One region of the Streptomyces shinuiensis genome, then DNA from elsewhere that is predicted to be linked to it. Evidence: riboswitches for the same ligand, from Rfam matches in the RefSeq annotation. Region 1 holds a riboswitch; each other region holds the start of a gene.
What was found. A riboswitch is a leader RNA that binds a small molecule or an ion and turns the genes downstream of it on or off. The one in region 1 is predicted to bind cyclic di-AMP.

Region 1 (7,646 bases):
GGGTCCTTGAGGTGGCGCAGCCTGGCGACGAGTACGAGGTTCTCCCAACCGCTGAGGATCTCGTCGACGGCCGCGAACTGCCCGGTGAGGCTGATGGACTCCCGCACATTCGCCGGTTGCGTGGCGACGTCGAAGCCATGGACGACGGCTGTCCCCGCGTCGGACTTCAGGAGCGTGGCGAGGATCCTCACGGTCGTGGTCTTACCCGCCCCGTTGGACCCGAGCAGGGCGAAGACGTTACCCCGCGCCACCTCGAAGTCCACGCCGCGCAGCACTTCGAGCTTCCCGTACGACTTCTCCAGACCCTGCACGCGAATCGCCGGACCGGCGATTGACTGGGTCACCATGGTCATCTGCCTCCTTCGCGAAGCTTTCCAGTCGGCTGTGAGGAAGCTCCTGCAGGGAGGATGGAGGGTTGACCCAGCGTCAAGGTCAAGCCAGCCCCGACCACGGCATCTCGACCGCCGGCGCTTGTGCGCGCTCGCACTTGGTCCAGCTTTCAGAGTCGGGTCTGTCACGGGCCGGATCGAAGGAGCGGCACCGGCTACAACGAGTGGAGAACCGCGAAACCGCTCTGCCGGACGATCTCCACTCCAGCCTGCCGCCCAGACCAGCACCGAGTACCCGAACAACGTGATGGCAGGACCCTTTACCTGCCACTTCACCGCTCTCGTCCAAAGAACCAAAGACTCATCGAGCTGTGCGGTGTGGGACCGTAAAACGTTCGGCTCTGTCTCACTTCCGGTGGTGACGGAAAGTGACAGTAATGTTGGGCAGGTCGTAGACCAGAATCCGAAGGTCAGCGGACCGTGGCGGTCGTTCTTCGGTACCGGCTGACCGGCCCGGCACCTGTCCGCGAGAGTATGGCGCGACAGGCCCAGTGGTCTCGGTGCGCTGCCATCCGTTCGAACTGTCGAGGTCAGAGCGTCGGCCGCACTCTCTGCAAGCAGCGCCGCTCAACTCTTGCGTTCCGTCACCACCGGAAGTGAGACAGAGCCGAATGTTTGACAGACCCGGACCGCGCCGTCCCATGCGCCCGGGGAGGGCAAGAATGCTGTGAGTGGCCGAGAATCACTCTGCGGAGCGATTCTCGGTGATCTGTCGCAGACGACAGGTTGGCGACAGATCGCCGAGAATCCGACAGATCTAAAGCGGCCCTGCAGCCCACCGCCCGTTTCAGGCCGGCCGGACCGCGCTGTGGAAGGGCATGTGGTCGACGGACTCGTAGCGCACCTCGGCGCCCGGCTTCGGCGCGTGGATCATCTGGCCGCCGCCCGCGTAGATGCCGACATGGCTGATGTCGTCGTAGAAGAAGACCAGGTCGCCCGGCCGCATGTCGGCCCTGGCGATCCTGGTGCCCGTGTCCACCTGGTCGTAGGTGGTGCGCGGCAGTGAGACGCCCGCGCTGAGCCAGGCGGCCTGGGTCAGGCCCGAGCAGTCGTAGGAGTTGGGGCCGGTGGCGCCCCAGACGTACGGCTTGCCGAGCTGGGCCTCGGCGAAGGCGAGCACCTTCTCGGCCTTCGCGGCGTACGAGTCGTCCGCGGTGCCGCCGCCGGTGCCGGTGTCCGTGCCGCCGGTCCCCGTGTCCGTGCCCGCGTCGCCGTCCGCCTCCGTGCCGTCGTCCGCCGGCGCCTCGGCCCGCTCCTCGCGCGCGGCGGCCTCGGCCCGCCTCTCGCGCTCGGCAGCGGCGGCGGCCGCCTTGCGGCGGGCCTCCTCCTGCCGCCTGCGCTCCTGCGCGGCCAGGCGTGCCTTCTCCTCGGCGGTCAGCTCCGACAGCAGCTTCCGGGCCTGCGCCAGCTTGCCCTGGACGGTCTCCTTGCTGTCCGCCAGTTCCTTCTGGGCGTCGGTGAGTTCGGCCAGGCCCGCCGACGCCTCCGACCGCTTCTTCCGCGCGGCGCGCTGCTCGTCCCGGTAGTCGTCGACGGCCTGCCGCTGGCGGTCGGTGATCCGGTCCATCAGGTGCTTGTGGCCGAAGAAGTCCTGGGGGTTGTCGGACAGGAGCAGCACCGCGGTGCCGGACACACCTCCGCTGCGGTACTGCGCGGTGGCGTAGCCGCCCAGCTTGCGGCGCGCGTCGTTGAGCCTGTCCGCGCGCTCGGCGGCCTCGTCGAGGAGCCGGTCGACCTTCTCGCGCTGCTCGTCCGTCCTCTCCTTGGCCGCGTTGTACTTCTGTGTCGCGCTGCCCGCCTCCCGGTACAGCGCGTCCACCCGGTTGCGGACCTCCTCGATCGAGGGCCGGTCGTCCTCGGGCGAGGCCTGGGCCGGGCCCTGGGAGAGGAGGGTCGCGGAGGCGATGGCCGCGGTGGTGAATCCGGCCGCTCCGCGCCGGGAGGCGGGGGACAGCAGAGGGGTACGCGGTCTGCGGTGCGACGCCAAGGCGAGCGCTCCTTCCGTGGAACACCGCCTGCCGGGTTAGCTGACGGGTTCGGGCGTCGGAAGTCCGCCCTACGGGCCCGCAGGCCCGATTCACCCCGTGGGGAGTGGGTCCCCGGCCCCGGCCGCACGGCCGGGCTCGGCGGAGGCCGCCCGTGCCGGCGCTGTCGCCGGCGAGGGGTCCGGGCCGCCTGACGCTGGACCGTAGAGCACCGGCGGGGCTCCTGTGAAGGCTGGTGTTCGGTATATCCCGAAACCGATTCGTTATCGGTCGGTTATCGTCCGTTTCGGGGGTCTCCTGCCGCTACCGGGTCCGTTCGCCCTGGCCGAACCGGCCGTACCGGCCGGTTCGGGAGCGGCGGCGCTCAGTCGCGGGAGCGGCGCCCGGGCCAGCGGTACGGGTGGCGCACGACGATCGTCCCCACCTTGGAGCCGCCGCTGATCCGCAGTACCGGCATGCCGGGCACGGGCGGGTCGGTGGCCCGGTTGCGGACGGAGCCCATTCCGGAGGTGACCCCCTCGGCCCGTACCGTCCAGCCGCGCGGCACGACGACCCTGACCTCACCCATCCCCGCGTCGAGCTCAAGGCCGACCTCGCGGTGGCGGCACTCCGCCCGCGTGAAGTCGATCACGATCCGCCCCAGCGTGGTCCTGGCGGTTACCCGCTCCGGCACCACCCAGTGGCCGTCCTGCCGGATGTCCCCGGCGACCGTCCTGAGAGCCAGCGGCTCCTGAGCGCTCGGGGCCGGGCCCGCCGCGTTCTGACCGGGACCGGGCAGGTCCGCGACCAGTGCCTCCAGATCGCCGTAGGTCTTGGCGGCGAACGCCTTCTCCAGCCGCTCGTCCAGCTCCTCCAGGTCGATGCGGCCGTCACCGGCGGCCTCGCGCAGCCGCTCGGCCACCGCCTCGCGGTCGGTGTGCCCGGCGCGCAGTTCCGAGCCGGGACGGGGGCGGGGCGCGGGGACGTCGGTCATGCCCGCCATCTTAGGAGCGCCGCCCCGGCAGCGGGCACGGCGTCCTAGACTCGACGGCGATGAGCAGCCTCTTCGACGACAGCTTCCTGGCCGACCTCGAGCCCTCCGGGGACGAGGAGCCGCCGCCTCCGCCGGAGGAGGCGTCCGCGCCGCCGCAGGACGGCGTCCCCGACGACCTCTTCGCGGGCGCCTTCGGCGGAGGCGGGGCGCGCGACGCCTACTACGGCAACGGCGCGGCCCGTCCCGTCGTCGATCCGGCCGCCCTGCTGGAGGGGCTCAACGACCAGCAGCGCGCGGCCGTGGTGCACACCGGCTCGCCCCTGCTGATCGTCGCGGGCGCCGGATCCGGCAAGACGCGGGTGCTCACCCACCGCATCGCGCATCTGCTGGGCGCGCGCGGCGTCCACCCCGGGGAGGTCCTCGCGATCACCTTCACCAACAAGGCCGCGGGCGAGATGAAGGAGCGCGTGGCGGAGCTGGTCGGCCCGCGCGCGCAGTCGATGTGGGTCTCCACCTTCCACAGCGCGTGCGTGCGCATCCTGCGGCGCGAGAGCAAGAAGCTCGGTTTCACCTCCAGCTTCTCGATCTACGACGCCGCCGACTCCCGCCGTCTGATGGCGCTGGTCTGCCGGGACCTGGAGCTGGACCCCAAGCGCTTCCCGCCCAAGTCGTTCAGCGCCCAGGTGTCGAACCTGAAGAACGAACTGGTCGACGAGGAGGACTTCGCGGCGAGGGCGAGTGGGGGCGCCTCCCAGGCCGGAGGCTCTGGGGGAGGGTTCGAGAAGACGCTTGCCGAGGCGTACGTGATGTACCAGGCACGGCTGCGCGAGGCCAACGCCCTGGACTTCGACGACATCATCATGACGACGGTCCACCTGCTCCAGGCGTTCCCCGACGTCGCCGAGCACTACCGCCGCCGTTTCCGTCATGTGCTGGTCGACGAGTACCAGGACACCAACCACGCCCAGTACACCCTGATCAGGGAGCTGGTGGGCGTGGACGGCGGCGAGGGGGAAGCGGCCGGCGGCGGGCGCGCCGAGCTGTGCGTGGTCGGCGACGCCGACCAGTCGATCTACGCGTTCCGCGGTGCCACCATCCGCAACATCCTCCAGTTCGAGGAGGACTACCCGGACGCGACCACCATCCTGCTGGAGCAGAACTACCGCTCCACCCAGACCATCCTCTCGGCCGCCAACGCCGTCATCGAGCGGAACGAGAACCGCCGCCCGAAGAACCTGTGGACCGACGCCGGCGCGGGTTCGCGCATCACGGGCTACGTGGCCGACACCGAGCACGACGAGGCGCAGTTCGTCGCCGAGGAGATCGACCGGCTGACGGACGCGGACGAGGCGAAGGCGGGCGACGTCGCCGTCTTCTACCGCACCAACGCCCAGTCCCGTGTCTTCGAGGAGGTCTTCATCCGGGTCGGCCTGCCGTACAAGGTCGTCGGCGGGGTGCGCTTCTACGAGCGCAAGGAGGTCCGCGACGTCCTGGCGTACCTGCGGGTGCTGGCCAACCCCGAGGACGCGGTGCCGCTGCGCCGCATCCTCAACGTCCCCAAGCGCGGCATCGGCGACCGGGCCGAGGCGATGATCGAGGCGCTCGCGCTGCGCGAGAGGATCACCTTCCCGCAGGCGCTGCGCCGGGTCGACGAGGCGTACGGCATGGCGGCCCGCTCGGCCAACGCCGTCAGGCGCTTCAACACGCTGATGGACGACCTGCGGACGGTCGTGGAGTCCGGAGCCGGGCCGGCGACCGTGGTGGAGGCGGTGCTGGAGCGCACCGGGTACCTGGCGGAGCTTCAGGCGTCCACCGATCCGCAGGACGAGACCCGGGTGGAGAACCTCCAGGAACTGGCCGCCGTGGCGCTGGAGTTCGAGCAGGAGCGCGGCGAGAACCCGGGCACGCTCGCGGAGTTCCTGGAACAGGTGGCCCTCGTCGCCGACTCCGACCAGATCCCGGACGAGGACGCCGAGGGCTCGGGCGTGGTGACGCTGATGACGCTGCACACCGCCAAGGGCCTGGAGTTCCCGGTCGTCTTCCTGACCGGGATGGAGGACGGCGTCTTCCCGCACATGCGGACCCTGGGCAAGACCAAGGAACTGGAGGAGGAGCGGCGGCTGGCGTACGTCGGCATCACTCGGGCGCGCGAGCGGCTCTACCTCACGCGCTCGGCGATGCGCAGCGCATGGGGGCAGCCCGCGTACAACCCGCCCTCCCGCTTCCTGGAGGAGATTCCGGAGCAGTACCTGGAGTGGAAGCGCACGGGGCCGATGGCCGCGCCGGGCGGAGGCGCGAGGAGCGGCGGAGGGCTGTCCTCGACGGCCTCCTCCCTGTCGTCGTCGCTGTCGTCGTCGCTGTCGTCGTCGTTCCCGTCGGGCCCGGCGGCGTCGCGGCGTCGCGGCCCGAGCGGCTTCGCCACGGGCCGGGCCAAGGACCGGCCGGTCGTCGCGCTGGAGGCGGGGGACCGGGTGACGCACGACAGCTTCGGGCTGGGCAGGGTCGTGGCCGTCAAGGGCAGCGGGGACAACGCGGAGGCGACGATCGACTTCGGCGGCGACAAGCCGAAGCGGCTGCTGCTGCGGTACGCCCCGGTGGAGAAGCTCTGAGGATGTTCCGAGCCCGTCGGCCGGGGCCTCGTTCTCCGGCCGACGGGCTCACGGTTCTGGGTTTTCCGCCCCGGCCGACGGTGCGTCGGCCGGGGCGGGCGGGATCAGGCGGGGCCGGGGACGGGGTCAGGTGGGATCAAGGCCCTGGGCGCGGAACCAGGGCAGCGGGTCGATGGCCGCGCCGCCGGCCGGCCGCACCTCGAAGTGCAGGTGGGGGCCGGTGGAGTTCCCGGAGTTGCCGGAGTAGGCGATGGTGTCGCCGGCCTTGACGTAGCCGGAGCGGATCCGGGTGCTGCTCAGGTGGCAGTACCAGGTCTCGGTCCCGTCGGGCGCGGTCACTATCGCCATGTTGCCGTAGGCGCTGTTCCACTGGGTCCTGACCGTGCCGTCGGTGGCGGCCATGACCGGGGTGCCGTAGGCGACGGGGAAGTCCAGGCCCGTGTGGAGCGACATCCAGTTGATGCCGGCCTGCCCGTAGTAAGCGCTGAGCCCCTGCTGGGCCACCGGGAGCGCGAACTTGGGGCGCATCGCCTCCTTGCGCGCCGCCTCGGCCTCCTTGCGCTTGCGCTCGGCCTCCTGGCGTTCCTTGAGGTCGATGCGCTCCTGGGTGCGGCTGGCGCGGTCGGCGAAGCCCTCGGCCTCCTGGGAGAGCCCGGCGAGCTGGGTGTCGAGCTTGCTGTTGGCCGCTTTGGACTTGACCGCGGAGGCGGCGTCGGGGGCGGCCTGGGCGGTGGTGTCCTCGGCCTCGTCGCCGACGCCGCTGACGGAGGCGGCGGCCACGGCGGTCACGCCCATGACGCAGACGGACGGCACGGCGACGGTCAGCAGCGCCGAGCGCTTCGGCCGCGCGGAGCGGCGGCGGCGCGAACCCGCCGGACGTGCCGGTGGCCCGGACCTCCGCGGCTCCTCCTCGTACTCCTCCGGCCGGGCCGGCGGGCCGGGGATGTCGAGGGGGCCGGAGGCGCCGGGCCGCTCGGTGGAGTCGGCGGACTCGGCCGGTCCGTGGGCGGGTTCGGGTTCGGGCGCGGGGAAGGCGCCGGTTCCGTCCGTGTCGGCGGAGGAGTGGGCGCCGTACCCGCCGTACTCGGCGTAGTCGGTGTGTTCGGGGTATTCGCCGTACTCGCCGCAGACCTGTCCGTCGCCGGCCTCGGGCTCCACCGCGGGGTAGGAGCCGGGGTCGTCCCAGGAGGCGGCCGGGTAGCCGTCGTACACGGCGTGCCGGCCGGTGTCCCCGGTCCAGGAGGCTTCGGGGGAGACCGCCGGGCCGGTGTGGACGCCCGTGCCGTAGCCGTTCTCCGTCCAGCCGTGGTCGCCGCCGTCCGGGGACTCGGCGGGCTGCGCCGGTGCGTGCGTCCAGGAGCCGGCGGGGTAGCCGTCGTACACGGCGTGCCGGCCGGTGTCCCCGGTCCAGCCGTCGCCCGAGGGGAACCGCTGGTCGGCCGGGGTCCGGGAGGTGTCGCCCGGCATCGCCCCGAAGAGGGGGTCGCCGTCGCCGTACGCGGTGCCGAGGGCGTCGGAGGTGCCGGTGACGTAGCCGTACGGGGTGTCCTGCGAGCCCTGGTAGCCGTAGGCGGACTGGTCGTACGGGGAGCCGTAGGGGCCGTACGAGGAGTCGGCGGGGGGATCGGCGGGGGTCGAGACTCCCGACAGGTGACGGTCGTTCACCACCAACTTCTCTTTCGCCTCGACG
Region 2 (7,646 bases), 830 kb from region 1:
TTCTCACCGGGCCTTTCCGGCGGCTGTCGCGCGCGGCCACCGGCCGCTGCTCGCGGCGCACCGCGACGGAGCGTTCCACGTGCTCGCTCGCCAGGGCGCGCGCCCGTTCCGCGTCGCCGCGCGCGACGGCGTCCACGACGGCGCCGTGCTCACGCCACACGGCGACCGCGCGCAGCGGCGGTTCCGCGGCGTACACCCAGGTGATCTTGCGGCGCAACTGTGTGAGCAGCGAGGCCAGGCTGGGGCTGCCCGACGCCCGGGCCAGCGTCTCGTGGTACCAGTCCTCCAGGGCCCTCAGATCGGACAGCCGGCCGCTCTCCGCCCGCTGCAGGCCCAGGCGGACCAGTCCGCGCAGGACCCTCAGCTGCGCCTCGGTGCGGCGCCGGGCGGCCCGCGCGGTACCCAGCGGCTCCAGCAGGGCGCGTATGTCGAGCAGGTCGGCGGCCTCCTGCTCGGTGGGCCGGGCGACACAGGCGCCCGCGTGGCGGCGGGAGACGACGAAACCCTCCGACTCCAGGGTCCGCAGAGCCTCTCGCACCGGGACGCGCGAAACGCCGTAACGCCTGGCGAGGAGTTCCTCGGTGAGCCGGGCCCCGGGCGGGAAAACACCGAAGACGATGTCGTCACGGACCGCGCTGCACACCATGTGCGCGGAAATGCGCATGGGCCGACCTCCGCCGCCGTCTCCATATTTCCCGAAGTGCCGCAGAGTCGAACTGTATTCCACCGGAACACGTTTTCCGATGCCCGCCGGAAAACAGACGTGAAAACATCTGCCGCGCGACCTCACGGGTCGCGCGGCGGATGCCGGTGCGTGACGGGCGCGGCTGCCCTGTGCCCTGCGGGGCGGGGTCCGTCAGACGTCGACACCCTTGCCGGCCAGATAGGTGACCGGGTTGAAGTCCGAGCCGTAGTGGGCGCCGTTGCGGGCCTCGAAGTGCAGGTGCGGTCCGGTGCTGTTGCCGGTGGAGCCGACCGCGCCGATCCGCTGGCCGCCGTCGACCTTCTGGCCCGCCGAGACCCTCGTGGCGGACAGGTGGGCGTACTGGGTGTACTTGCCGTCGTCATGGCGGATGACGATCTGGTTGCCGTACGCGCCGCCCCAGCCGACCGTCACCACGGTGCCCGGACCGACGGACCGCACGGGAGTGCCGGTGCCGGCGGGGAAATCGATGCCGCTGTGCTTGCCGGAGGACCAGGAGGCGCCGGCCTGCTTGTAGGCGGTGGTGGTGTCCACGCCCGCGACCGGGTCGACGTAGCCGGTGACCGAACGGCGCTCGGCGGAGCGGTCGGCACGCTCGTTCGCGCGCTTCTCGGCGGCCCTGCGCTCCTGGGCGGCCTCGCGCTCCTGGACGGCCTTGGCGGCCCTCGCGGCCCTCTCCTCGGCGACCTCGCGCTTCTCGGCGGCCCTCTCCTCGGCGGCCCTCTCCTCGGCGGCGTCGGCGACGCGCTGCTGGGCCCGGGCCTGGGCCCTGACGTCGTCGGCGATCGTGTCGCCGACGGCCATGGCCTGGACGAAGCCCAGGGCGTAGGTCCCCGAGCCCTCGCCCGGAGCGGCGATCGCGGGAGTGGCGGCGGCGCCGACCACGCCGGTGACGGTCAGGACGGCGGCTCCGGCCAGGCCGGCGCGGGTGCGCATGGAACGGCTGGAGAGGTGGTGCTTCTCGGTGAGGTCCTCGGTGAGCCCGGTGAGCTTTCCGGTCAGCTTCTCGGCGAGCTGCGCGGCGGCACGGGTGAACGCCATGGGTGGCGTGCTCCTTTCCTTCCTTCTCGCCTACCGGGTTAGCTGTCGGGTTCGGAGCAGGAAGGTCTCCTACGGGCGCACGGCCCGATTCACCCCAGGTGCCTCGGGAGAGGACCACTCCCGCGCGGATGGGCGGGAGGGTGGGTCCCCGGCTCCCCCGTCCGGGGGACTCGGCGATCACTGCCGTCGGCCGCGGTCGCGGTCACTTCTGACGGCCAGCGAGACAGACGCTAAACGGACAAATTTGAGCGAGCAAGCAGATAGCGGCTTTTGTAGGCCATGCCACACAGGCCGCCCACTGGAATAGCCCAAAATCGGACATAAGAAAGGCCCTTGGTGTGGCAATCCCACCAAGGGCCTTCCGCTGCGCAGCCGCCGCGAGGCGGCCGGGGGTCACTGGTCGGTGACGACGGTCACCTCTCCGATTCCCAGGTCGCGCACCGTGTCGGCGATCTGGGACGCGTCTCCCACCAGCACCGTCACCAGACGGTCCGCGGGGAAGGCGGCCACGGCCGCCGCCGTCGCCTCCACGGTGCCGGTCTCGGCGAGGCGGGCGTACAGCTTCGCCTGGTAGTCATCGGGAAGGTGCTGCTCCACCTGGTCTGCGAGGGTGCCTGCGACGGCCGCCGCCGTCTCGTAACGCAGCGGGGCCACCCCCACCAGGTTCTGCACGGCCGTGTCACGCTCGGCGTCGGTGAGGCCCTCCTCCGCCAGGGTGCGCAGCACGCGCCACAGGTCCTCCAGCGCGGGACCCGTCACATCGGTGGCCACCGAGCCGTTGATCGCCAGCATCGAGGCGCCGGCACCCTCGGGCGAGGAACGCAGCACCTGGGCGAAGGCCCGCACGCCGTAGGTGTAGCCCTTCTCCTCGCGCAGCACCCTGTCCAGGCGGGAGGTGAGCGTGCCGCCCAGGCAGTACGTGCCCAGCACCTGGGCGGGCCAGACCCGGTCGTGCCGGTCGGGGCCGACCCGGCCGATGAGCAGCTGGGTCTGCACCGCTCCGGGCCGGTCCACGACGACCACCCGGCCGGTGTCGTCCGCGGTGATCGGCGGGACCGGCCGGGGCCCGGCGGCCGCGCCCTTCCAGTCGCCGAGGGTCTCGGCCAGCGCCTTGTCCAGGTCCACCCCGGTGAAGTCGCCGACCACCACGGCCGTGGCCGTCGAGGGCCGCACGTGCTCCGCGTAGAAGGCGCGCACCGCCTCGGCGTCGATGTTCCTGATGGTCTCCTCGGCTCCCTGCCGGGGACGCGAGAGCCGGGAGTCGGCCGGGAACAGCTCCTTCGACAGCGCGATGGCCGCCCGGCGGGCGGGGTTGGCCAGCTCGTGCGGGATCTCGTCCAGACGGTTGCGCACCAGCCTCTCGACCTCGCCCTCGGGGAAGGCGGGGGCGCGCAGCGCGTCGGCGAGCAGACCCAGCGCCCTGGCCAGCCGGGAGGCCGGGACCTCCAGGGAGACCCGTACGCCGGGGTGGTCGGCGTGCGCGTCCAGGGTGGCACCGCAACGCTCCAGCTCGGCGGCGAACTCCTCGGCGGTGTGCCGGTCGGTGCCCTCGCTCAGCGCCCGGGCCATGATCCCGGCCACGCCCTCCCGGTCGCGGGGCTCGGCCTCCAGCGGCGCGACGAGGTCGACCTCGACGGCCACGACCTTCTGGCCGGGACGGTGGCAGCGCAGCACGGTCAGCCCGTTGGGCAGCTCACCGCGCTCGGGGGCGGGGAACGCCCACGGCCTGGGCTCGCCGCCGCGGGGCTGGGGGTGGAACTCCATCGACATTCCGTTCTGGGCCGTGGCGTCGCTCACTGGGCGGCCTCCTGATCGTGGGTGTCGGCGGCGGTACCGGTTCCGGAGACGGTGGCGCCCTCGGAGACGTCGGCCGCGGTGTCGGGGGCGGTCGCCTGGGTGGGCTCGTAGATCAGCACCGCGCGGTTGTCGGGGCGCAGCCGGGCCGCGGCCACCTCGCGCACCTCGTCGGCGGTGACCTGGAGCACGCGCTCCACCGCGGTCAGTGCGAGCTGTGGGTCGCCGAACAGCACCGCGTAGCGGCACAGCTCGTCGGCGCGGCCGCCGACCGTGGCCAGCCGGTCCAGCCACTCGCGCTCCAGCAGCGCCTGGGCGCGCTCCATCTCCGCCGGGGTCGGCCCCTCCTCCGCGAAGCGGGCCAGTTCCTCGTCGACCGCCCGCTCGATGTCGGCGATCTCGGCGTCGCCGGATGCCTTCACGTCCAGCCACCCCATCGAGGGCGCCCCCGCCAGCCGCAGCATGCCGAAACCGGCGGTGACGGCGGTGCGGTCGCGGCGGACCAGGCGGGTGTTCAGGCGGGAGGACTCGCCGCCGCCGAGCACCGTCAGCGCCAGATCGGCGGCGTCCGCCTCACGGGTGCCGTCGTGCGGCAGCCGGTAGGCGGCCATCATCGCCCGGGAGGGCACCTCCTCGTGGAGGGTCTGCTTGACCTCCTCGCCGATGACCTCCGGCAGGGAGCCGTCGCGCGGCGGCCGCTTGCCCTCGTGGGAGGGGATGGAGCCGAAGTACCTCTCGACCCAGGCGAGCGTCCGCTCCGGGTCGATGTCGCCGACGACCGCCAGCACGGCGTTGTTCGGCGCGTAGTAGGTGCGGAAGAAGTCCCGCGCGTCCTCCAGCGAGGCGGCGTCCAGGTCGGCCATGGAGCCGATCGGGGTGTGGTGGTACGGGTGGCCCTCGGGGTAGACCATCGCCGTCAGCTTCTCGAACGCCGTGCCGTAGGGCACGTTGTCGTACCGCTGGCGGCGCTCGTTCTTCACCACGTCGCGCTGGTTCTCCATGGACTCCTCGTCCAGGGCGGCCAGCAGCGACCCCATCCGGTCGGCCTCAAGCCACAGCGCCAGCTCCAGCTGGTGGGCGGGCATCGTCTCGAAGTAGTTGGTGCGCTCGAAGCTGGTGGTGCCGTTGAGCGAGCCGCCCGCCCCCTGTACCAGCTCGAAGTGACCGTTCCCCTTCACCTGTGCCGATCCCTGGAACATCAGGTGCTCGAAGAGGTGCGCCAGACCTGTGCGCCCGGCGACCTCGTGGCGCGATCCGACGTCGTACCAGAGGCAGACCGCGGCGACCGGCGTCTGGTGGTCCTCTGAGAGCACCACGCGCAGGCCGTTGGCCAGCCGGTGCTCGGTCGCCGTCAGACCGCCGGCGGTGGGCGGAGGGGAGGCCGTGTGAGCCATGGGCAGGGAGTCCCTTCGATCGCGATCGCGGACCGCGTTCTCACAACGCGTGTGTGGTCACTGTATGCAAGCGGCCGGACAAAGCGCGAAGTTCCCGTACGGTTCGGGGCGGGGACCGGACTGTCGGTGCCGAGGTCCACAATGGTGCCCGTCCGTCCCCCGCCCCAGCACGGGGCCACACAGTCCGCAGTACGCAAGAAGGAGTCGCAGCCGCGATGGCCCGCCGCAGCACGAAGACCCCGCCGCCCGGGGGAGAGTTCGAGGAGCGCGTCCTCGACATCGACGTCGTCGACGAGATGCAGGGCTCCTTCCTGGAGTACGCCTACTCGGTCATCTACTCGCGCGCCCTGCCCGACGCGCGCGACGGGCTCAAGCCGGTCCACCGGCGGATCCTCTACCAGATGCACGAGATGGGGCTGCGGCCGGAGCGCGGCTACGTCAAGTGCGCACGCGTCGTCGGCGAGGTGATGGGCAAGCTCCACCCGCACGGCGACAGCGCCATCTACGACGCGCTGGTGCGCCTGGCCCAGCCCTTCTCCATGCGGCTGCCGCTGGTGGACGGGCACGGCAACTTCGGCTCGCTGGGCAACGACGACCCGCCCGCCGCCATGCGGTACACCGAGTGCCGCTCCGCACCGGCGGCCGGGCTGATGGTCGAGTCGATCGACGAGGACACCGTCGACTTCGCGCCCAACTACGACGGCAGCGAGTCCGAGCCGGCCGTACTGCCCTCGGCCTACCCGAACCTGCTGGTCAACGGCGCCTCCGGTATCGCGGTCGGTATGGCCACCAACATGCCCCCGCACAACCTGGGCGAGGTGATCGCCGCCGCCCGGCACCTGATCAGGCACCCCGGCGCGGACCTGGAGACGCTGATGCGTTTCGTGCCGGGGCCGGACCTGCCCACCGGCGGCCGGATCGTCGGGCTGGAGGGCATCAAGGACGCCTACGCCAGGGGACGCGGCACCTTCAAGATCCGCGCCACGGTCTCGGTGGAGAACGTGACCGCGCGGCGCAAGGGCCTGGTCGTCACCGAACTGCCGTTCAACGTCGGCCCCGAGAAGGTCATCTCCAAGATCAAGGATCTGGTCAACGGCAAGAGGATCCAGGGCATCGCCGACGTCAAGGACCTCACCGGCCGCGAGCACGGGCTGCGACTGGTCATCGAGATCAAGAACGGCTTCAACCCCGAGGCCGTGCTGGAGCAGCTCTACAAGCTGACGCCGATGGAGGAGTCCTTCGGCATCAACAACGTGGCCCTGGTCGACGGCCAGCCGCTGACCCTGGGCCTGAAGGAGCTGCTGGAGGTCTACGTCGACCACCGCTTCACCGTGGTGCGGCGGCGCAGCGAGTTCCGGCGCGGCAAGCGGCGCGACCGGCTGCACCTGGTCGAGGGCCTGCTGGTGGCGCTGATCGACATCGACGAGGTCATCCGGATCATCCGCTCCAGCGAGAACGCCGCGCAGGCCAAGGAGTCGCTGATCGCCAGGTTCGGCCTGTCCGAGGTGCAGACGCAGTACATCCTCGACACCCCGCTGCGCAGGCTGACGAAGTTCGACCGCGTCGAACTGGAGGCCGAGCGCGACCGGCTGAACGCCGAGATCGAGGAGCTGACCCGCATCCTGGAGTCCGACGCGGAGCTGCGCAGGCTGGTCTCCTCGGAGCTTTCCGCGGTCGCCAGGAAGTACGGCACCCCGCGCCGCACCGAGCTGCTGTCCTCGGCGGACGTTCCGGCGGCGGCCGTCCCCCTCCAGGTGGCGGACGACCCGTGCCGGGTGCTGCTGTCCTCCACCGGGCTGCTGGCCCGCACCGCGGGCGGCGAGCCGGTCTTCGACTCCTCCGCCAAGCGCCGCAAGCACGACGTGGTGGTCTCCGCCGTCCCGGCGACGGCCCGCGGCGAGGTGGGGGCGGTGACCTCCACCGGGCGCCTGCTGCGGATCTCGGTCATCGACCTGCCGCAGCTTCCGGAGAACTCCGCGCCGAACCTGGCGGGCGGAGCCCGGTTCACGGAGTTCCTCTCCCTGCAGGAGGGCGAGGAACTGGTGTGTCTCACCACTTTGGACGAGTCCTCGCCGGGGCTGGCGCTGGGTACGGAGCAGGGCGTGGTCAAACGGGTGGTGCCCGACTATCCCTCCAACAAGGGCGAGTTGGAGGTGATCACCCTCAAGGAGGGCGACCGGATCGTCGGCGCGGTGGAGCTGCGCACCGGCGAGGAGGACCTGGTCTTCGTCACCGACGAGGCGCAACTGCTGCGCTTCCCCGCCGGGCAGGTCAGGCCCCAGGGGCGCCCGGCCGGTGGCGTGGCGGGCGTCAAGCTGGGTCAGGGAGCGAAGGTGATCTCCTTCACCGCCGTCGACCCGGCCGTCGACGCGGTGGTCTTCACCGTCGCGGGCTCGCACGGCACACTGGCCGAAGAAATGGGCACGGCCAAGCTGACGCCGTTCGACCAGTACCCCCGCAAGGGCCGGGCCACGGGCGGGGTGCGCTGCCAGCGCTTCCTCAAGGGCGAGGACCACCTGACCTTCGCCTGGGCCGGTGCCACTCCCGCCCGCGCGGCGGACGCCAAGGGCTCGCCGGTGGACCTGCCGGAGCCGGACCCGCGCCGCGACGGCTCCGGCGTTCCGCTGGCCAAGCCGGTCTCGGTGGTCGCCGGGCCGGTGTGACGCCCTGCCGCATACCGGTGAGGCGGCCCGGCGGTACGTGCCGGGCCGCCG
Region 3 (7,646 bases), 1.4 Mb from region 1:
GTCGTGCCGTTCGTCGTCCCTGTCACCGCGCGTCCTCTCCGCCGCCCCCGGCCGTGCCCACGCACGGTCCCTTGCGCCACCACTCCGGGAGCATGGCGATCGCCTCGTCGCCCAGCGGGTTGACGCCCGGGCCCGCGACCAGCGAGTGGGCGACCAGGACGTGCAGGCACTTGACGCGGTCGGGCATCCCGCCCGCGCTGGGGAAGCCCTCCAGCACCTCGATGGCGTCGCGGCGCGCGATGTAGTCCTCGTGCGCCCGGCGGTACGCGGCGGCCAGCTCCGGGTCGGTGCGCAGCCGCTCGGTCATCTCCTTCATCACGCCCTCGGCCTCCAGCGTGCCGATCGCGGAGGCCGCGCGCGGGCAGGTGAGGTAGTACGTGGTCGGGAAGGGCGTGCCGTCCTCCAGCCGCGGTGCGGTCTCCACCACGTCGGGCTGCCCGCAGGGGCAGCGGTGCGCGATGGCGCGCAGACCGCGCGGCGGGCGGCCGAGCTGCTGCTGGAATGCCTCGACGTCGGCTTCGGCCGGCGCGGTGTGCTCGGTACGGGGCGGGGGCGTTTCCATAGGGCCAGGATGCCTCAGGGGTGTCGGGGCCGGGCGCGAGGGCCCGGCGGAGCGGAAGGATCGCGTCCGGGGCGTTCAGGGACGCTGTCCGGCGGCGCCGGAGGCGTCCGCCGCGTCCACGCCGTCCCACAGGTGCCGGTACCAGGCCTGTTCGGTGGGGCCGGACTCGGCGGTGCGGCGGGAACGGGAGGCGCCCTCGCCGGCCCGGTCGGCCGTGCCGCGCGGGAGGATGTAGCCGGTCTCGCCGGGGCGCACGTAGAGCAGGTGCTCGCGGATCATCCGCTCGACGTAGGCCGGGTCCTTCCAGCGGGCCTTCAGATCGCGCTTCTCCTCGACCCGGCCGCGCAGTTCCTCGACCAGGCGCCGCTGCTCCTCGATCTCCGCACGCTGCGAGACGTACTGCCGCATGGGGTAGGCCAGGGCGACGACGAGCGAGCACAGGACCATGACGAGCAGTGCGGCGCGGCCGGTCAGCCGGCTGCGCCGGGGAGCGCGCATCCGGCGGTTCTGGGCTCGGTAGACGCGCTCCGCCGCCTGTGCGCCCAGTGCCCTGAGCCTGGTCGCGGTGGAGAACCTGTCCCGTTCCGCGGCCACCTCGCCTCCCCTGCTGCCCTGTCGTCGCCGTGCCGTCGCGGTGTCGTCGCCGTATGCCGCCGCGTCCCCGCCACCGTACGGGACGGCGGCGGGGACGCGGTGACGGCACGGCCGCCGCGGCGGCCGTGCTCAACGCTTCGCGGAGCGACCGCGCTTACCGGTCCGCGGAGCGGAAGCGCGGAAACGCCGAGCGCCCGGCGTACACCGCGGCGTCGTCGAGGATCTCCTCGATGCGCAGGAGCTGGTTGTACTTGGCGACGCGCTCGGAGCGGGCCGGGGCGCCGGTCTTGATCTGGCCGCAGTTGGTGGCGACGGCCAGGTCGGCGATGGTGACGTCCTCGGTCTCGCCGGAGCGGTGGGACATCATGCACTTGAAGCCGTTGCGCTGGGCCAGCTCGACGGCGTCCAGCGTCTCGGTCAGGGAGCCGATCTGGTTGACCTTGACCAGCAGGGCGTTGGCGGCACCCTCCTCGATACCGCGGGCCAGGCGCTCGGGGTTGGTGACGAACAGGTCGTCACCGACGAGCTGGACCTTGTCGCCCAGGCGCTCGGTGATGGTCTTCCAGCCGTCCCAGTCGTCCTCGAACAGCGGGTCCTCGATGGAGACCAGCGGGTACGCCTCGACCAGCTCGGCGTAGTAGTCGGTCATCTGGGCGGCGGTGCGCTCCTGGCCCTCGAAGACGTAACGACCGTCCTTGTGGAACTCGGAGGCGGCCACGTCCAGGGCGAGGGCGACGTCCTGGCCGGGGGTGTATCCGGCCTGCTCGATCGCCTCCAGGATGAGGTCGAGCGCCTCGCGGTTGGAGCCGAGGTTCGGGGCGAAGCCGCCCTCGTCGCCCAGGCCGGTGGACAGGCCGCGCTCCTTCAGCACCTTCTTGAGGGTGTGGTAGACCTCGGTGCCCCAGCGCAGCGCCTCGGAGAAGGACTCGGCGCCGATCGGCGCGATCATGAACTCCTGGATGTCCACGTTGGAGTCGGCGTGCGATCCGCCGTTGAGGATGTTCATCATCGGCACCGGCAGCAGGTGCGCGTTCGGCCCGCCGAGGTAGCGGAACAGCGGCAGGTCGGACGCCTCGGAGGCGGCGTGGGCGACGGCCAGCGAGACGCCGAGGATGGCGTTGGCGCCGAGGGAGGACTTGTCCGGGGTGGCGTCCAGGTCGAACATCGCCTGGTCGATCAGGCGCTGCTCGGTGGCGTCGTACCCGACCAGCTCCGGGCCGATCTGCTCGATGACGGCGAGGACGGCCTTCTCGACGCCCTTGCCGCCGTAGCGGCCCTTGTCGCCGTCACGCAGCTCCAGGGCCTCGAAGGCGCCCGTGGAGGCGCCGGACGGAACGGCTGCACGGCCGGTGCTGCCGTCGTCGAGGCCGACCTCGACCTCGACCGTGGGGTTGCCTCGCGAGTCGAGGATCTCGCGGGCCACTACGACGTCGATGGACGGCACGAGGGTCTCCTTCGTGTGTGTCGGGCGTGTGTGTCGGGTCTCAGTGCCCCGAGCCTATCCGGCCCGCGCCCGCCACCTCGTCGACAGCCCGTGCCATACGGCGGAACGGATGGTGAAATCGCAGCTCAGAAGAGGTGGGGGCATTTTGTTTCCAAATTGAATAAACCCGGTGCGGTGCGCCCTCCGCCAAGGGAGGTGACACACCGCACCGGGGTGGCGCCGCCGGGTGACGGGAGTGGCGCCGGGGCGGGCACAGCAGGGGATCAGACCCGGAGCTGCTGGCCGGGGAAGATCAGATTGGGGTCGTCGCCGATGACGTCGGCGTTGTCCTGGTGGATCTGCTGCCAGGTGGTGCCGTGGGCAGCGGCGATGGCGCGCAGCGTGTCGCCGGACTTGACCGTGTAGCCGGCCTCGGCACCGCCCCGGTGGCCGTCCGCCCGCTCGAAGGCGCTCTGCGACCGGGACTGCTCCTGGGACTGCCGCTGCGACTGCGACTGCTTCTGCGACTGCGACTGCGACTGCTTCCGGGACTGCGACTGCGACTCGGCGTCGGGGCCGGCGGGGCGGCCGCCGCCCGGGTCCACCTCGGCCGCGGGCCCGCCGGCGGTGAGGCCGCCCTTCTCGGCGCAGGCCCAGGCGCGCGGGCCCTGCATGGCCAGCAGCCGCTCGGCCACGGCGATCTGCTGCTCCCTGGTGGCAAGGTCGGCGCGCGGCGCGTACCGGGTGCCGCCGGCTGCCTCCCAGCTCGACTGGGAGAACTGCAGACCGCCGTAGTAGCCGTTGCCGGTGTTGATGGACCAGTCGCCGCCGGACTCGCACCGGGCGACCCGCTCCCAGGTGTCGACGGACGCGGCCGAGGCGCCCGGCGCGCCCGCCACCGGAACGGCGATGGCGGCGCCCGCGGCGCCCGTCAGCGCGGCCGCGCGGACGGCCCTGGCGGTGCGACTGTCGTACCCCTTGCCGGTGAACAGCATGGACGTCCCTTATCTCACCGACGCCTGCGAGGTGAGCTGTCGGGTTCGGGCAGTGAGCAAGCCCGGCCGTCCGGGGCACGGGGCCCCGGGCGACTTCACCCCAAGCCGCTCCGGACCGTGCGGTCCGGGGCGGCGCCTACCTGGTTCCCCCGCTCCTGCCCTCGGCGCTGACGCGACGACTGCCCACCGGCCGCCGGCAGGATTAGGCGCTGCGGACGGTGGCACTCGCGGTGCGAGCGAGACGACGGTAAGCACACCGGGGCATATGTCTCAAAGCATGTCAGAAACCGCCGATTCACCCTTTCTGACGCCCTCGCGGCTGGAACCCGCAGGTCAGGTGAGGAGCGTTAGGCCGGACAGGAACGACACGCCGCAATCGCCCGGGAGGGTCATCCCGCAGGGCCGTCCGCACTCACCCGAGAGTGAGTTCCTGTCCCGGCAGGATCAGGTCCGGATCCTCACCCACGACGTCCTTGTTGCTCTCGTACAGCCCGCTCCAGCCTCCCGGAACGTCCTGCTCCTGCGCGATCGTCACCAGCGAGTCCCCGGGACGCACCAGATAGCCCTCGTCCCTCCCGAGGGCTCCCAGACCGCTCACGGTGCCCGCCAGCGCGGGTCGCTCGGCGCGGGCGGAGCGGTCGGCGGCCTCCCCGGAACGCTCGTCTCCGGCAGCCTCCCGGCCCTCCGGCGTCCGGCCGTCCGCGGCCCGGCCCTCCGCCTCCCGCTCCAGTTCGCGCGGGTCGCGCTCGCCGCGGTGCTTTCCGGTACCCTTCCCGGCCTCGGCGCGGGCGTCGTCCCCGGCACCGGCCTCGTCACCCTCGGCGCCGTCGGCCTCCGGGGCGTTCCGCTCGTCCTGGGCGCCGGTGTCCTCCGCGCCGCCGCCTCCTGTCCCGCCCCCGCCGGCGGCCGGGGCTCCCTCCTCCGCGTCGCCGCCCGGCAGGAGGCCGTCCGGCAGGCCCCCGCCGCCCTTTCCGCTCCCGCCGTCCCGCGCGCCCTCCTCCGGCTCCGGCAGGAGGTTGTCCGGGTCGATGGCCGGGGCCTCGCCGGTGGTGTCGTGGCGCAGCCCGGCGTTGACGCCGCAGGAGGGCCAGGCGTCCGGCCCCCGGTCGGCGAGGATCTTCTCGGCCACCGCGATCTGCTGGCTGCGGCTGGCGAGGTCGGGGCGCCCGGCGTACGCCGTACCGCCGTACCGCTCCCAGATCTCCTGGGTGAGCTGGAGGCCGCCGTAGTAGCCGTTGCCGGTGTCGGCGCTCCACAGGCCGCCGCTCTCGCACTGCGCGACCCGGTCCCAGGTGCCGAGGTCTGCCGCCTGCGCGCCCGTCGCCCCGAGCAGGGGGATGGCGAATCCCGCGCCGGTCGCTCCGGCCGTGACGAAGATGGCGGGAGCCTGGCGGGGGCGGCGGTGTCTACCGTTCCCGGAAAGCATGTGTGGAGCCTCTCGTGCGTGGACAGCCGACAAGGTTGAGCGGTTGACGGCTGAACGTAGCGTCACCGGGCCGATCATCACAAGTCAGTGTCTCGCAGATCACGCACGGATCACATACATGACTGTGCGTCACCCGCGCACCGGCTCGAACTCGACCGGCAGTTCGCGCAGTCCTCGCATGATGAGGCCGCCCCGCCAGCGCAGATCGGCGGGTTCCGCCGCGAGCCGCAGGTCGGGAAGGCGTCCCAGCAGGGCCGTGAGCGCGATCCGCCCCTCCAGCCGCGCCAGCGGTGCGCCCAGGCAGTAGTGGATGCCGTGGCCGTATCCGAGGTGGGGATTGTCACCGCGCGTGAGGTCCAGGGTGTCCGGGTCCGCGAACCGCGCCGGGTCTCGGTCGGCGGCGGCCAGCACCACCAGCACCGGGTCGCCGGCGCCGATCCGCTGCCCGCCGATCTCCAGCGACTCGGTGGCGAACCGCCAGGTCGCCAGCTCCACCGGCCCGTCGTAGCGCAGCAGTTCCTCCACCGCCGTGTGCAGCAGCGCGGTGTCGCCGGCCGCCAGCGCGCCCTGGAGCCGGCGCCGCTGCTCCGGGTGGCGCAGCAGCGCGTAGGTGCCGTTGCCGATGAGGTTGACGGTGGTCTCGAAGCCGGCGAACAGCAGGATGAACGCCATCGCCGCGGCCTCGTTCTCCGTCAGGTGCTCACCGTGGTCGCTCGCCCGGATCAGACCGGAGATCAGGTCGTCGCCCAGGTCGCCGCGCTTGCGGTGGATCAGGTCGGCCAGGTATGCGCGCATCCGCTTCACGGCCCGGCCCACCCCGCCGCGTGGGCCGCCGCCGTGGCTCCCCCGGGGGCCCGCGGGCCGCCCCCCGGAGTGACGCAGCATCATGCCGGCCCAGTCGCGGAAGTCGTCCTGGTCCTCGGCCGGAACGCCGAGCATGTCGCAGATGGCGTAGATCGGCAGCGGGAACGCGAACTCGTGGATGAGGTCGGCGCTCCCGCGCTCCGCGAAGCCGTCGACGAGCCGGTCGGCCAGCTCCCGTACGCGCGGCTCGAAGGCCGCCACCCGGCGCGGGGTGAACGCCTTGGACACCAGCCGCCGCAGCCGGGTGTGGTCGGGCGGGTCGATGTTGAGCAGGTGCGTCATCAGGTTGGCGCCGCGCTCCCCCGGAATCCCCACCTTCCCCTTGCCGTGCGCGGCCTCGCTGTGGTGGGCGGGGTTCTTGCTCAGCCGCGGGTCGGCCAGCGTCTCGCGCGCGTCCGCGTACCGCGTCACCAGCCACGCCTCCACCCCGCTGGGCAGCACGGTGCGGTGCACGGGCGCGTGCTCGCGCAGCCGGGCGTACGCGGGGTAGGGGTCGGTGGCGAATTCCTGTGAGAACAGGGCGGGTGGGCGAGGAGAAGCAGCAGCGGGTGGGCGAGGAGAAGCAGCAGCGGGTGGGCGAGGAGAGGCAGCGGCGGCGGGCGGGGGCGGGGTGCGGTCGTCGCCGGCGTTCTCGTGGTCCACGCCCCCGACGCTAACGCGGCCTCCGCACGCCCGGCGGAGGGGGTCCGGGCTCCCGGCGCACCGGACCGGACCGGCGGCGGCATGGCGGCCCGGAGGGCGGGTACAGCGGAAGGACGGATACGGCAAAATCTCCGAAAGGGGACACAGTGCCCTCGCACTCCTACCCTCCTCCGCAGGACTGGGGCCACTACGGGGAGCCGGAGCCCGGACCGCCGCCTCCAGAGCCCCCGGCACGGCCCCGCGACGGGATGGGGGTCGCAGCCCTCGTGCTCGGGCTGATCGCCCTGGTGATGTTCTGGACCGCTCTCCTCGGTGTGGTCCTGGGGGTGCTGGCGGTCGTGTTCGGTGTCGTCGGCTACCGCCGCGTCAGGCGGGGCGAGGCGACCAACGGGTGGATGGCCCTCACCGGCGCGATCACGGGCTTCATCGGTCTGGCGCTCTCCACCGCCGTCATCGCCGCCACGGTGGCCTTCCTCAACTCCGACGAGGTCGACGACTTCCGCGACTGCATGCGGAACGCCGACACCTCCTCCGAAAGCCAGGAGTGCGTGGACGACCTGCGCGACCGGTACTGGTGAGGGCGCGCGACGTGCGCGGGCCGCACCGCCCGCAGACTCACCGGACCTGGCGGCCCTCACCCGGCAGCGTCAGCGCGACCAGCAGCAGGCAGCACCCCAGGACCGCCGCGCCGGTGCGGAACGCCAGGGCGTAACCGGGAGCGAGGGCGTCCGGGGCTTCGCCGGTGATCCGGGAGGCCGCGACGGTGGAGAGCACCGCCAGGCCCAGGGAGCCGCCCATGGTGCGGGAGGTGTTCACCATCGCCGAGACCACGCCCGCGTCCCGTTGCGGGGCGCCGGAGGTGGCCAGGGAGGCCAGCGGGGTGGCCAGCAGTCCGGTGCCGAGCATCGCGGTTATCCCGGGTCCCATCACCGTGGCCGCGTAGCCGCCGTCGGCGGCCATGACCGAGCTGAACCACAGGAAACCGCACGCCGCCAGCGCCACACCCGTCAGCGCGGTGTTCCGGGCCCCGATCCAGTGCATCAGCCGGGGCGCGAGCTTGGACCCGGCGACGACGCTGAGCGAGTGCGGCAGGAACCCCAGACCCGCCTGGAGAGGTGTGTAGAGCAGCACGTTCTGCAT
Region 4 (7,646 bases), 2.0 Mb from region 1:
GCACCGCTCGCCCTCACCTCGGGCGCTGGTGACGTCCAGCAGGCCCAGGCCCGGCTCGCGCTGCCCGAGGTCGTTGATGAACTCGTGCCCCAGGATCTGGTAGCCGGCGCACACCGAGAAGACGATGGCGCCGTTGTCCACGGCCCGCGTCAGCCCGCTGTCGCGGCGCAGCCGCTCGGCCGCCAGCCGCTGCGGCCGGTCCTCGCCGCCGCCGACCAGGTAGATGTCCCCGGAGGTGGGGATCGGCTGGTCGGAGCGGACGTCGATCCGCTGCACGCCCAGCCCGCGCTGCCGGGCACGCCGCTCCACCACCAGTACGTTGCCCTGGTCGCCGTAGGTGCTCAGCAGGTCCGGGTAGACCCACACCACGCGCAGGCCGCTCTCACTCATGCTCGCTCGCATCCTCGTCGTGTCCTCGGCGTCTTTGGCGTCTTTGCGTCTTCGGCCGTCTCACTCCGGCCGGCGGTCCGAAGGGCCCGGGATCAGTTGCCGACGATGCGGCGCAGATCCTGGAAGGCGGTGTAGTTGGCGATCGCCTCGATCCGGCCGGGCGGGCACTGCCGCACCGCCTCGGCGGCGTTCTCGCAGACCTGGAAGTCGACCCCTGCGACCTCCAGCCGGACCGCCAGGTCCAGCTTGCGGTCGCCGATCACGCAGATGGGGTGCCCGGCCAGCCGGGAGTAGTCCACGTCCCACAGCCAGGAGGTGTCGGTGCCGTCCGCGCCGCGCGCGTTGACCGACAGGATCACGGGCGCCGGCGGGCCGTCGATCAGGGAGAAGGTCTCCAGCCAGCCGGCCGGGTTCTTCGCCAGCAGCAACCGGATATCGCGGCCCTGGAAGGACACCACGTCGTAGCGGCCGGCCACCGCGGTCACCGAGTACATCCGCTCCAGCGCCGCCTGGGGCGGCACCCCGAAGGCGGCGGCGACGGCCGCGGAGGTGGTGGCGTTGGCCTTGTTGGCGCGGCCGGGGAGCTGGAGGCGGATCGGCCAGGCCGATCCGTGCGGATCCAGCACGTGGTCGCCCGACAGCGCCCAGCTCGGGGTGGGGCGGCGGAAGCCGCACTCGCCGCAGAACCAGTCGTCCCCGGGGCGCTGCATCACGCCGCCGCAGGCCGGGCAGGACCAGGCGTCGTCCTTCCACTCCTGGCCCGCGGCCACCCACACCACGTTGGGGGAGGAGGAGGCGGCCCACACCACCAGCGGGTCGTCGGCGTTCGCCACGATCACGGCCTTGGAGCCGGACAGTCCCTCGCGCCAGCGCTCGGCGAGCATCCGGGTCTCGGCCGCGCGGTCGAGCTGGTCGCGGGAGAGGTTCAGCAGGGCGATCGCCTTGGGCGTCACGTCGCGGGCGACCGCGGCGAGGTACTTCTCGTCCACCTCGATGACGCCGTAGCGCGCCTCGCCGCTCCCGGCGAGCGCCGCGGTGATGCCCGCGGGCATGTTGGCGCCCAGCGCGTTGGAGACGACCGGCCCGGCGGCCCGCAGGGCCTCGGCGATCAGCCGGGTCGTCGTGGTCTTGCCGTTGGTCGCCGAAACCAGGACGACGTCCAGGTTCTGGGCGAGTTTGGCCAGCAGGTCGGGGTCGAGCCTGAGTGCCACCCGTCCGCCGATCACCGACCCGCTGCCACGGCCCGCGGCCCGTGACACCGCCGCGGCTGCCTTGCCCGCCGTCACGGCCAGTTTGGCCCGCGGCGGCAGCGGCTCCGTGTTGCCTGCCATCGTCCTTGTCCCTCCTTGCCCCTGGGTCGGGGATCAGCCTACCGAGGTCCGCTCCCGGCCCCGAACCGCGCCACCCCTGGATGATCAACACGGCGTAGGGTGACACCCATGCACCGCGGCGCCATTCCCGGAAGTTCCGGTTCTGTCCATCCCCTGCGGCCGTTGGCCGACCCGGCCCTGCGCGCGCGGTGCGCCGAGGTGGTGTCCTACGGCGCGGAGCTGGCCCGCCTGGTGGAGGACCTGTTCGCGTCGATGTACGCCGCGCACGGCGTGGGGCTGGCGGCCAACCAGGTCGGCGCCCCCGTGCGGGTGTTCGTCTACGACTGCCCCGACGACGAGGACCGCCGCCACCTGGGTCACGTGGTCAACCCGGGCCTGGTGGAGACCGGCGGCGTCATCGTACGCGGTCCGGAGAGCTGTCTGTCCCTGCCCGGCGCGGAGGCCGCCGTGGAGCGCCACGACCGCGCCGTGGTGGAGGGGTGGGACAGGACGGGGGCGCCGGTGCGGATCGAGGGCACCGGCTTCTTCGCCCGCTGCCTGCAGCACGAGTGCGACCACCTCGACGGCGGCGTGTACACCGACCGCCTCACGGGGCTGCGCCGCCGCAGGGCGCTGCGCGCGGTGCGCCGGGCCGCGCGGTCCGGGGCGCGGGCCCTCGGGGGGTAGGCCCAGGGCCTGCCCCCCGAGGGCGTGTCCGGCGCTCCGCGGTGTTCACAGCCCAGGACCGCCGGCCAGGTCCTCCGCCGTGGCCAGGCCTCCCCACAGCAGATCGGCCAGGTGCCGCACCAGCCGCTTCCGGGGGCAGGGCCGATCGCCCAGCCACCAGTCGCCCGCCGCGTGCATCATGCCGACGACCCCGTGCCCCCACACCCGGGCCCGCTCCTCGCGGTCGGCGCCGAGGTCGACGCGTTCGGCGATCACCGTGGCCAGCTCCTCGCCGAGCCTGCGCAGCAGCGGGGCCGAGTACTGGCCGACGTCGAAGCCGCGCTCGCCTCCGGGCTCCTCGGCCGGGTGCATCAGGAAGCGGTAGACCTGGGGCCTGGCCTCGATGGCGGCCAGATACGTGTCGAGTGCGGCCTCCACACGCTCGCGCCGGTCGGTGGGCGCGTCCAGGGCGGCCCGCAGCGCGTCCACCAGGGCGTCGGTGTGCCGCACCGCCAGAGCGCGGTAGAGCCCGCCCTTGTCGCCGAAGTGCCGGTAGAGGATGGGCTTGGTGATGCCCGCCTCGGCGGCGATGGCGTTCATCGAGGCGCCCGGGCCGTCGCGCAGCACCACGCGCTCGGCGGCCTCCAGGAGTTCCCGGCGGCGGCGCTCGGTGGCGCTGCGCTGGTCCTCCCGATGTGTGGTCTCCATGTTCCTCGGCCTCCCCGACCCTGCTGTGACACCTCGGTGCCGCCTGAGCGCAACGTAACACCCGCGGAGCGCACGCGAGAGTGCCGACGGTGGAGGTTGACATCGCACTGACCGGTAACGTATTCACGTTACCGCTAGTAACAACGGATGGAGGGGCTTCCATGGCGGAGTTCGCACTCGACCTCAACGACGACCAGAAGGCCGTACGGGAATGGATCCACGGCTTCGCGGCCGACGTCATGCGCCCCGCCGCCGCGGAGTGGGACGAGCGCGAGGAGACGCCCTGGCCCATCATCGAGGAGGCCGCCAAGATCGGCCTGTACTCGCTCGACTTCTACGCCCAGCAGTACTTCGACCCCACCGGCCTGAGCATCCCCATGGTCATGGAGGAGCTGTTCTGGGGCGACGCGGGCATCGGCCTGTCGATCGTCGGCACCGCGCTGGCGGCCGTCGGAGTGCTCGCCAACGGGACCGAGGAGCAGATCGGCACCTGGATCCCCCAGATGTACGGCGACGCGAACGACGTGAAGGTCGCCGCCTTCTGCTCCTCCGAGCCCGATGCCGGATCGGACGTCTCGGCCATGCGCACCCGCGCGGTCTACGACGAGGCCAGGGACGAGTGGGTGCTCAACGGCACCAAGACCTGGGCCACCAACGGCGGCATCGCCAACGTCCATGTCGTCGTCGCCGTCGTCGACCCCGGGCTCGGCTCCAAGGGGCACGCCTCCTTCGTGATCCCGCCGGACACCCCCGGCCTGTCCCAGGGGCAGAAGTTCAAGAAGCACGGCATCCGCGCCTCCCACACCGCCGAGGTGGTCCTCGAGGACGTCCGCGTGCCCGGCCACTGCCTGCTGGGCGGCAAGGAGAAGCTCGACGAGCGCCTCGCCCGCGCCCGCGAGCGTGCGAAGGAGGCGAAGAAGGGCGGCGAGCGTGTGAAGAACGCCGCGATGGCCACCTTCGAGGCCTCCCGCCCCGCCGTGGGCGCCCAGGCCGTCGGCATCGCCCGCGCGGCCTACGAGGTCGCCCTGGACTACGCCGGGACCCGTGTGCAGTTCGGCCGCCCGATCATCGACAACCAGGGCATCGCCTTCCAGCTCGCCGACATGCGCACCCGCGTCGACGCCGCCCGGCTGCTGGTGTGGCGGGCCTCGTGGATGGCGGCGGCGGGCAGGCCCTTCGAGGGCGCCGAGGGCTCGATGTCCAAGCTGTTCGCCGGGGAGACCGCCAAGGGCGTCACCGCCCAGGCGATGCAGATCCTCGGCGGCAACGGCTACACCCGGGAGTACCCGGTGGAGCGCATGCACCGGGACGCGGCGATCTACACGATCTTCGAGGGCACCAGTGAGATCCAGCGCCTGGTCATCGCCCGCACCGTCTCGGGCGTGCACGTCCGCTGACCTCCCGCCCCGCCGGGCGAGCCGCCGGCCGTGCGGCGGCCCTGCCGTACGCCCCGGCCGGCCTTCCGGCCGCCCCGCGACCCGCCGCGTTCACCCGACACGACCGCAGCCATTCGGGCTGATCCGGGCGGCACGCCGCACCGGCCCGCGAACCGGTCGCCGCGCCGGTCAACCACCCCCAGGAGGGGTCAACAAGCCTTGCTGACAGGGCTCTTGGCGCTTCGGTCAGTCTGCCGGAACAGGGCCCCGTCCCTCGGCGGACCGACAGTGAGCATGTTCACAAAACATCTCCGATCGACCGATTGGGAGTCTTTCTGACGCACTATCCGTAGGAGACCGCAAGTCCCCGCCGCAGGGCGGGGCCGCCCGGCCGGACGCCCAATCCTGCCGCCGTCCGGGTGAGAAACGGACCATGACGAGACGGCAGGAGCGGGAGACCCGAGCAAGGCGGGCCGCGCACGACGCGGCCCTTGGGGTGAAGCCACGCCGCGCGTGGCCGGGCAACTTCGCCGGCCCGAACCCGACAGGTCATCTTTCGCAGGCGTATGACGAAGGGTTCACTCATGTCTGCGCACGCACGCATACCGGCACCGGTGTCCCGGGCGGGCATCACCACCGCCGTCACCGCCGCCACCCTGGCGGGGACGATGCTCATCCCGTCCGCCGCGCCCGAGGCCGAGGCGGCCACCTCCGCGAACAGGGCACTCAGGGTCGCGGCCTCCAAGGAGGGCGCCCCTTACAGCTACGGCGCCGCCGGCCCCAGCCGGTTCGACTGCTCGGGACTCACCCAGTACTCGTACAAGAAGGCGGGCAAGAAACTGCCGCGCACCGCGGCGGCCCAGTACAACCGCTCGAAGAAGGTCTCCGCCAGGTCGCGCAAGAAGGGCGACCTGGTCTTCTTCCACTCGGGCGGCAGTGTCTACCACGTCGGCGTCTATGCCGGCGAGGGACGGATCTGGCACTCACCGAAGCCGGGCAAGACCGTCCGCAAGGAGAGGATCTGGACCAAGAGCGTGCGCTACGGGCGCGTGAGGTGACACGGCGGCACCCGAACCGGGCCGGGCCCCGCAAGGGCCCGGCCCGGTTCGGCTTGTGGCGATTACGCCACGGGCGTGAAGCCGCTCCGCCCGGCCGCGCCGGCGGGCACGCTCGGCCCATGAGACTTCTGGTAATGGGCGGAACGGAGTTCGTCGGCCGTGCGGTCGCCGAGGAGGCGCTGGCGCGCGGCTGGGAGGTGACCGTCTTCAACCGGGGCCGCCACGCCCCGCCGCCCGGTGCCACCGCGCTGCGGGGCGACCGCACGGCCGACGGCGGGCTCGCAGCCCTGAAGGAAACGGCCGGCGGCTGGGACATCGTGGTCGACACCTGGTCCGGGGCGCCCGCCGCGGTACGCGACGCCGCCGTCGTGCTGGCGCGGCGGGCGGGGTGCTACGCGTACGTCTCCAGCCGCTCGGTGTACACCTACCCGCCCCCGGCCGGCCTGGACGAGACGGGCCCGCTCGTCGACGCCTCGCCCGACGACGAAGCCGCCGCCGACTACGCCGGGGCCAAGCGGGGAGGGGAGATGGCCGTCGAGGCGGCTTTCGGCGACCGGGGCCTGCTGGTGCGTGCGGGTCTGATCCTGGGCCCGTACGAGAACATCGGGCGGCTGCCGTGGTGGCTGCTGCGCGTCTCCCGGGGCGGTGAGGTGCTGGCGCCCGGTCCCCGGGACCTCCCCCTGCAGTACGTGGACGCGCGCGACCTCGCCGTCTGGACGCTGGAGGCCGCCGGGCGCGGACTGGGCGGCCCGTACAACCTGGTGAGCCCGCCCGGCCACGCCACCATGGGCGGGCTGCTGGAGAGCTGCGTACGCGTCACCGGTTCCGGCGCGCGGCTGCGGTGGACCGACCCCGGGCCGATCCTCGCGGCGGGGGTGCGGCCGTGGACGGACCTGCCGGTGTGGATCCCGCCGGGCGAGTTCCACGGCGCCATGCACCGAGGGGACGTCTCCCGGGCCGTCGCGGCGGGACTGCGCTGCCGCCCCGTGGAGCGGACCGTGGCCGACACCTGGGCCTGGCTGTGCGCCCTGGGCGGCGAGCCGCCCCTCCGTCCCGACCGTCCCCGGGTGGGACTGGCGCCCGGGAAGGAGGCTGAGATCCTCCGTACGGCGGGGGGTTGATCACCGGAGTGGTGATGGCCGTCGTTCCGCGAAGGCGAGTCCGCCATGGCGTCGTGCCGGGCGAAGCAGGTACTGGCAGCCGGGTGGGCGGTGCTCGGGGTGGCGGGCACCGGGGCCACGCTGGTGCTGAACGACAGCGCCAAGGGCGCCTCCGAGCGGTACGGCTGGTACGAGCACACCCCGGAGGGACAGCCTCCGGCTCCTCCGGCTCATCCGGCTTCGGTGGAGGACGACCACTGCGCGACGCCCGGAACGGCCTGTGACCATCGCCCGCACCGGGGTACAGGTGGGGGCATGAGTACTGAACAGACCGGACAGACCAAGGAAGGGGCGTGCCTCGTCGAGATCGAGCTGCCCCACTGCACCGCTTCGAACGCGGCGGCCGTCTTCGCCGTCCTGAGGTCGGCGTTCCCCGGGTCGCCCGAGCTGGGTGACGGCAACGGCGGGGGCGGGCCCGGGGCGGACGGCGAGCAGCGGAAGTTCTGGCTGGGCACGGTCGACGTCCGCACACACGGTGAGGTGGAGTGCACCCTGGAACTCGGGGAGCCGGTCGAGGCGGACCTCAGCGGCGGCCCCGACGCGGTACGGCAGGTCCAGGACGCCCTCGCGGGCTTCTACGACGTGACGGCCGAGCCCCGGATCTCGGGCGACCAGGAGGTGGAGGTGCGGCTGAGGCTCGCCCAGCGCTGATGACCGGCCCGCGGCCGGTGGCGCCGTTCGCCGACTGAGACCGCCGCGGGCGGGTACGCGCCCCCGCGAACGGAAGCCAGCGAGGACGAGCGGGAGCGGGGAGCGCCGGCCGGCGCTCCCGGCCGGCGGGCCGCGCCGTCTCCGAGCACCCCCGGGAGGGACCCATGCCCATCTCGACCACCAACCCGGCCACCGGCGAGACCCTGCAGACCTTCGATGCACTGGGCGCGGAGGAGACCGGGGAGCGGCTGGAGCGCGCCCGCGCCGCCTTCGAGGAGTACCGCACCACCGGCTTCGCCGAGCGTGCCGAACTGCTGCGCCGGGCGG

Region 2: linked by a shared signal. The riboswitch ahead of ACGRHY_RS06220 (M23 family metallopeptidase) and the one ahead of ACGRHY_RS09950 (C40 family peptidase) in region 1 are both predicted to bind cyclic di-AMP.
Region 3: linked by a shared signal. The riboswitch ahead of ACGRHY_RS16815 (LysM peptidoglycan-binding domain-containing protein) and the one ahead of ACGRHY_RS09950 (C40 family peptidase) in region 1 are both predicted to bind cyclic di-AMP.
Region 4: linked by a shared signal. The riboswitch ahead of ACGRHY_RS01260 (C40 family peptidase) and the one ahead of ACGRHY_RS09950 (C40 family peptidase) in region 1 are both predicted to bind cyclic di-AMP.

Annotation. Positions count from the first base shown of each region.
Region 1 is NZ_JBIHML010000001.1:2,250,450-2,258,095, reverse strand. It holds gene ACGRHY_RS09955 (ABC transporter ATP-binding protein) at 1-347, opposite strand, end outside; gene ACGRHY_RS09950 (C40 family peptidase) at 1,177-2,376, opposite strand; cyclic di-AMP (ydaO/yuaA leader) riboswitch at 2,387-2,528, opposite strand; gene ACGRHY_RS09945 (DUF1707 SHOCT-like domain-containing protein) at 2,739-3,347, opposite strand; gene pcrA (DNA helicase PcrA) at 3,407-5,956, shown strand; gene ACGRHY_RS09935 (peptidoglycan DD-metalloendopeptidase family protein) at 6,083-7,621, opposite strand.
Region 2 is NZ_JBIHML010000001.1:1,425,027-1,432,672, forward strand. It holds gene ACGRHY_RS06215 (GntR family transcriptional regulator) at 1-664, opposite strand, end outside; gene ACGRHY_RS06220 (M23 family metallopeptidase) at 857-1,744, opposite strand; cyclic di-AMP (ydaO/yuaA leader) riboswitch at 1,758-1,930, opposite strand; gene ACGRHY_RS06225 (M16 family metallopeptidase) at 2,138-3,508, opposite strand; gene ACGRHY_RS06230 (M16 family metallopeptidase) at 3,538-4,932, opposite strand; gene ACGRHY_RS06235 (DNA gyrase/topoisomerase IV subunit A) at 5,148-7,595, shown strand.
Region 3 is NZ_JBIHML010000001.1:3,672,825-3,680,470, reverse strand. It holds gene ACGRHY_RS16835 (Ppx/GppA phosphatase family protein) at 1-26, opposite strand, end outside; gene ACGRHY_RS16830 (DUF501 domain-containing protein) at 23-562, opposite strand; gene ACGRHY_RS16825 (FtsB family cell division protein) at 638-1,156, opposite strand; gene eno (phosphopyruvate hydratase) at 1,311-2,600, opposite strand; gene ACGRHY_RS16815 (LysM peptidoglycan-binding domain-containing protein) at 2,864-3,574, opposite strand; cyclic di-AMP (ydaO/yuaA leader) riboswitch at 3,581-3,751, opposite strand; gene ACGRHY_RS16810 (transglycosylase family protein) at 3,987-5,000, opposite strand; gene ACGRHY_RS16805 (cytochrome P450 family protein) at 5,130-6,506, opposite strand; gene ACGRHY_RS16800 (DUF4190 domain-containing protein) at 6,755-7,084, shown strand; gene ACGRHY_RS16795 (MFS transporter) at 7,122-7,646, opposite strand, start outside.
Region 4 is NZ_JBIHML010000001.1:292,070-299,715, reverse strand. It holds gene ACGRHY_RS01285 (type 1 glutamine amidotransferase) at 1-390, opposite strand, end outside; gene ACGRHY_RS01280 (MurT ligase domain-containing protein) at 483-1,721, opposite strand; gene def (peptide deformylase) at 1,830-2,387, shown strand; gene ACGRHY_RS01270 (TetR/AcrR family transcriptional regulator) at 2,433-3,074, opposite strand; gene ACGRHY_RS01265 (acyl-CoA dehydrogenase family protein) at 3,236-4,471, shown strand; cyclic di-AMP (ydaO/yuaA leader) riboswitch at 4,875-5,031, shown strand; gene ACGRHY_RS01260 (C40 family peptidase) at 5,035-5,508, shown strand; gene ACGRHY_RS01255 (NAD-dependent epimerase/dehydratase family protein) at 5,628-6,629, shown strand; gene ACGRHY_RS01250 (hypothetical protein) at 6,924-7,319, shown strand; gene ACGRHY_RS01245 (NADP-dependent succinic semialdehyde dehydrogenase) at 7,484-7,646, shown strand, end outside.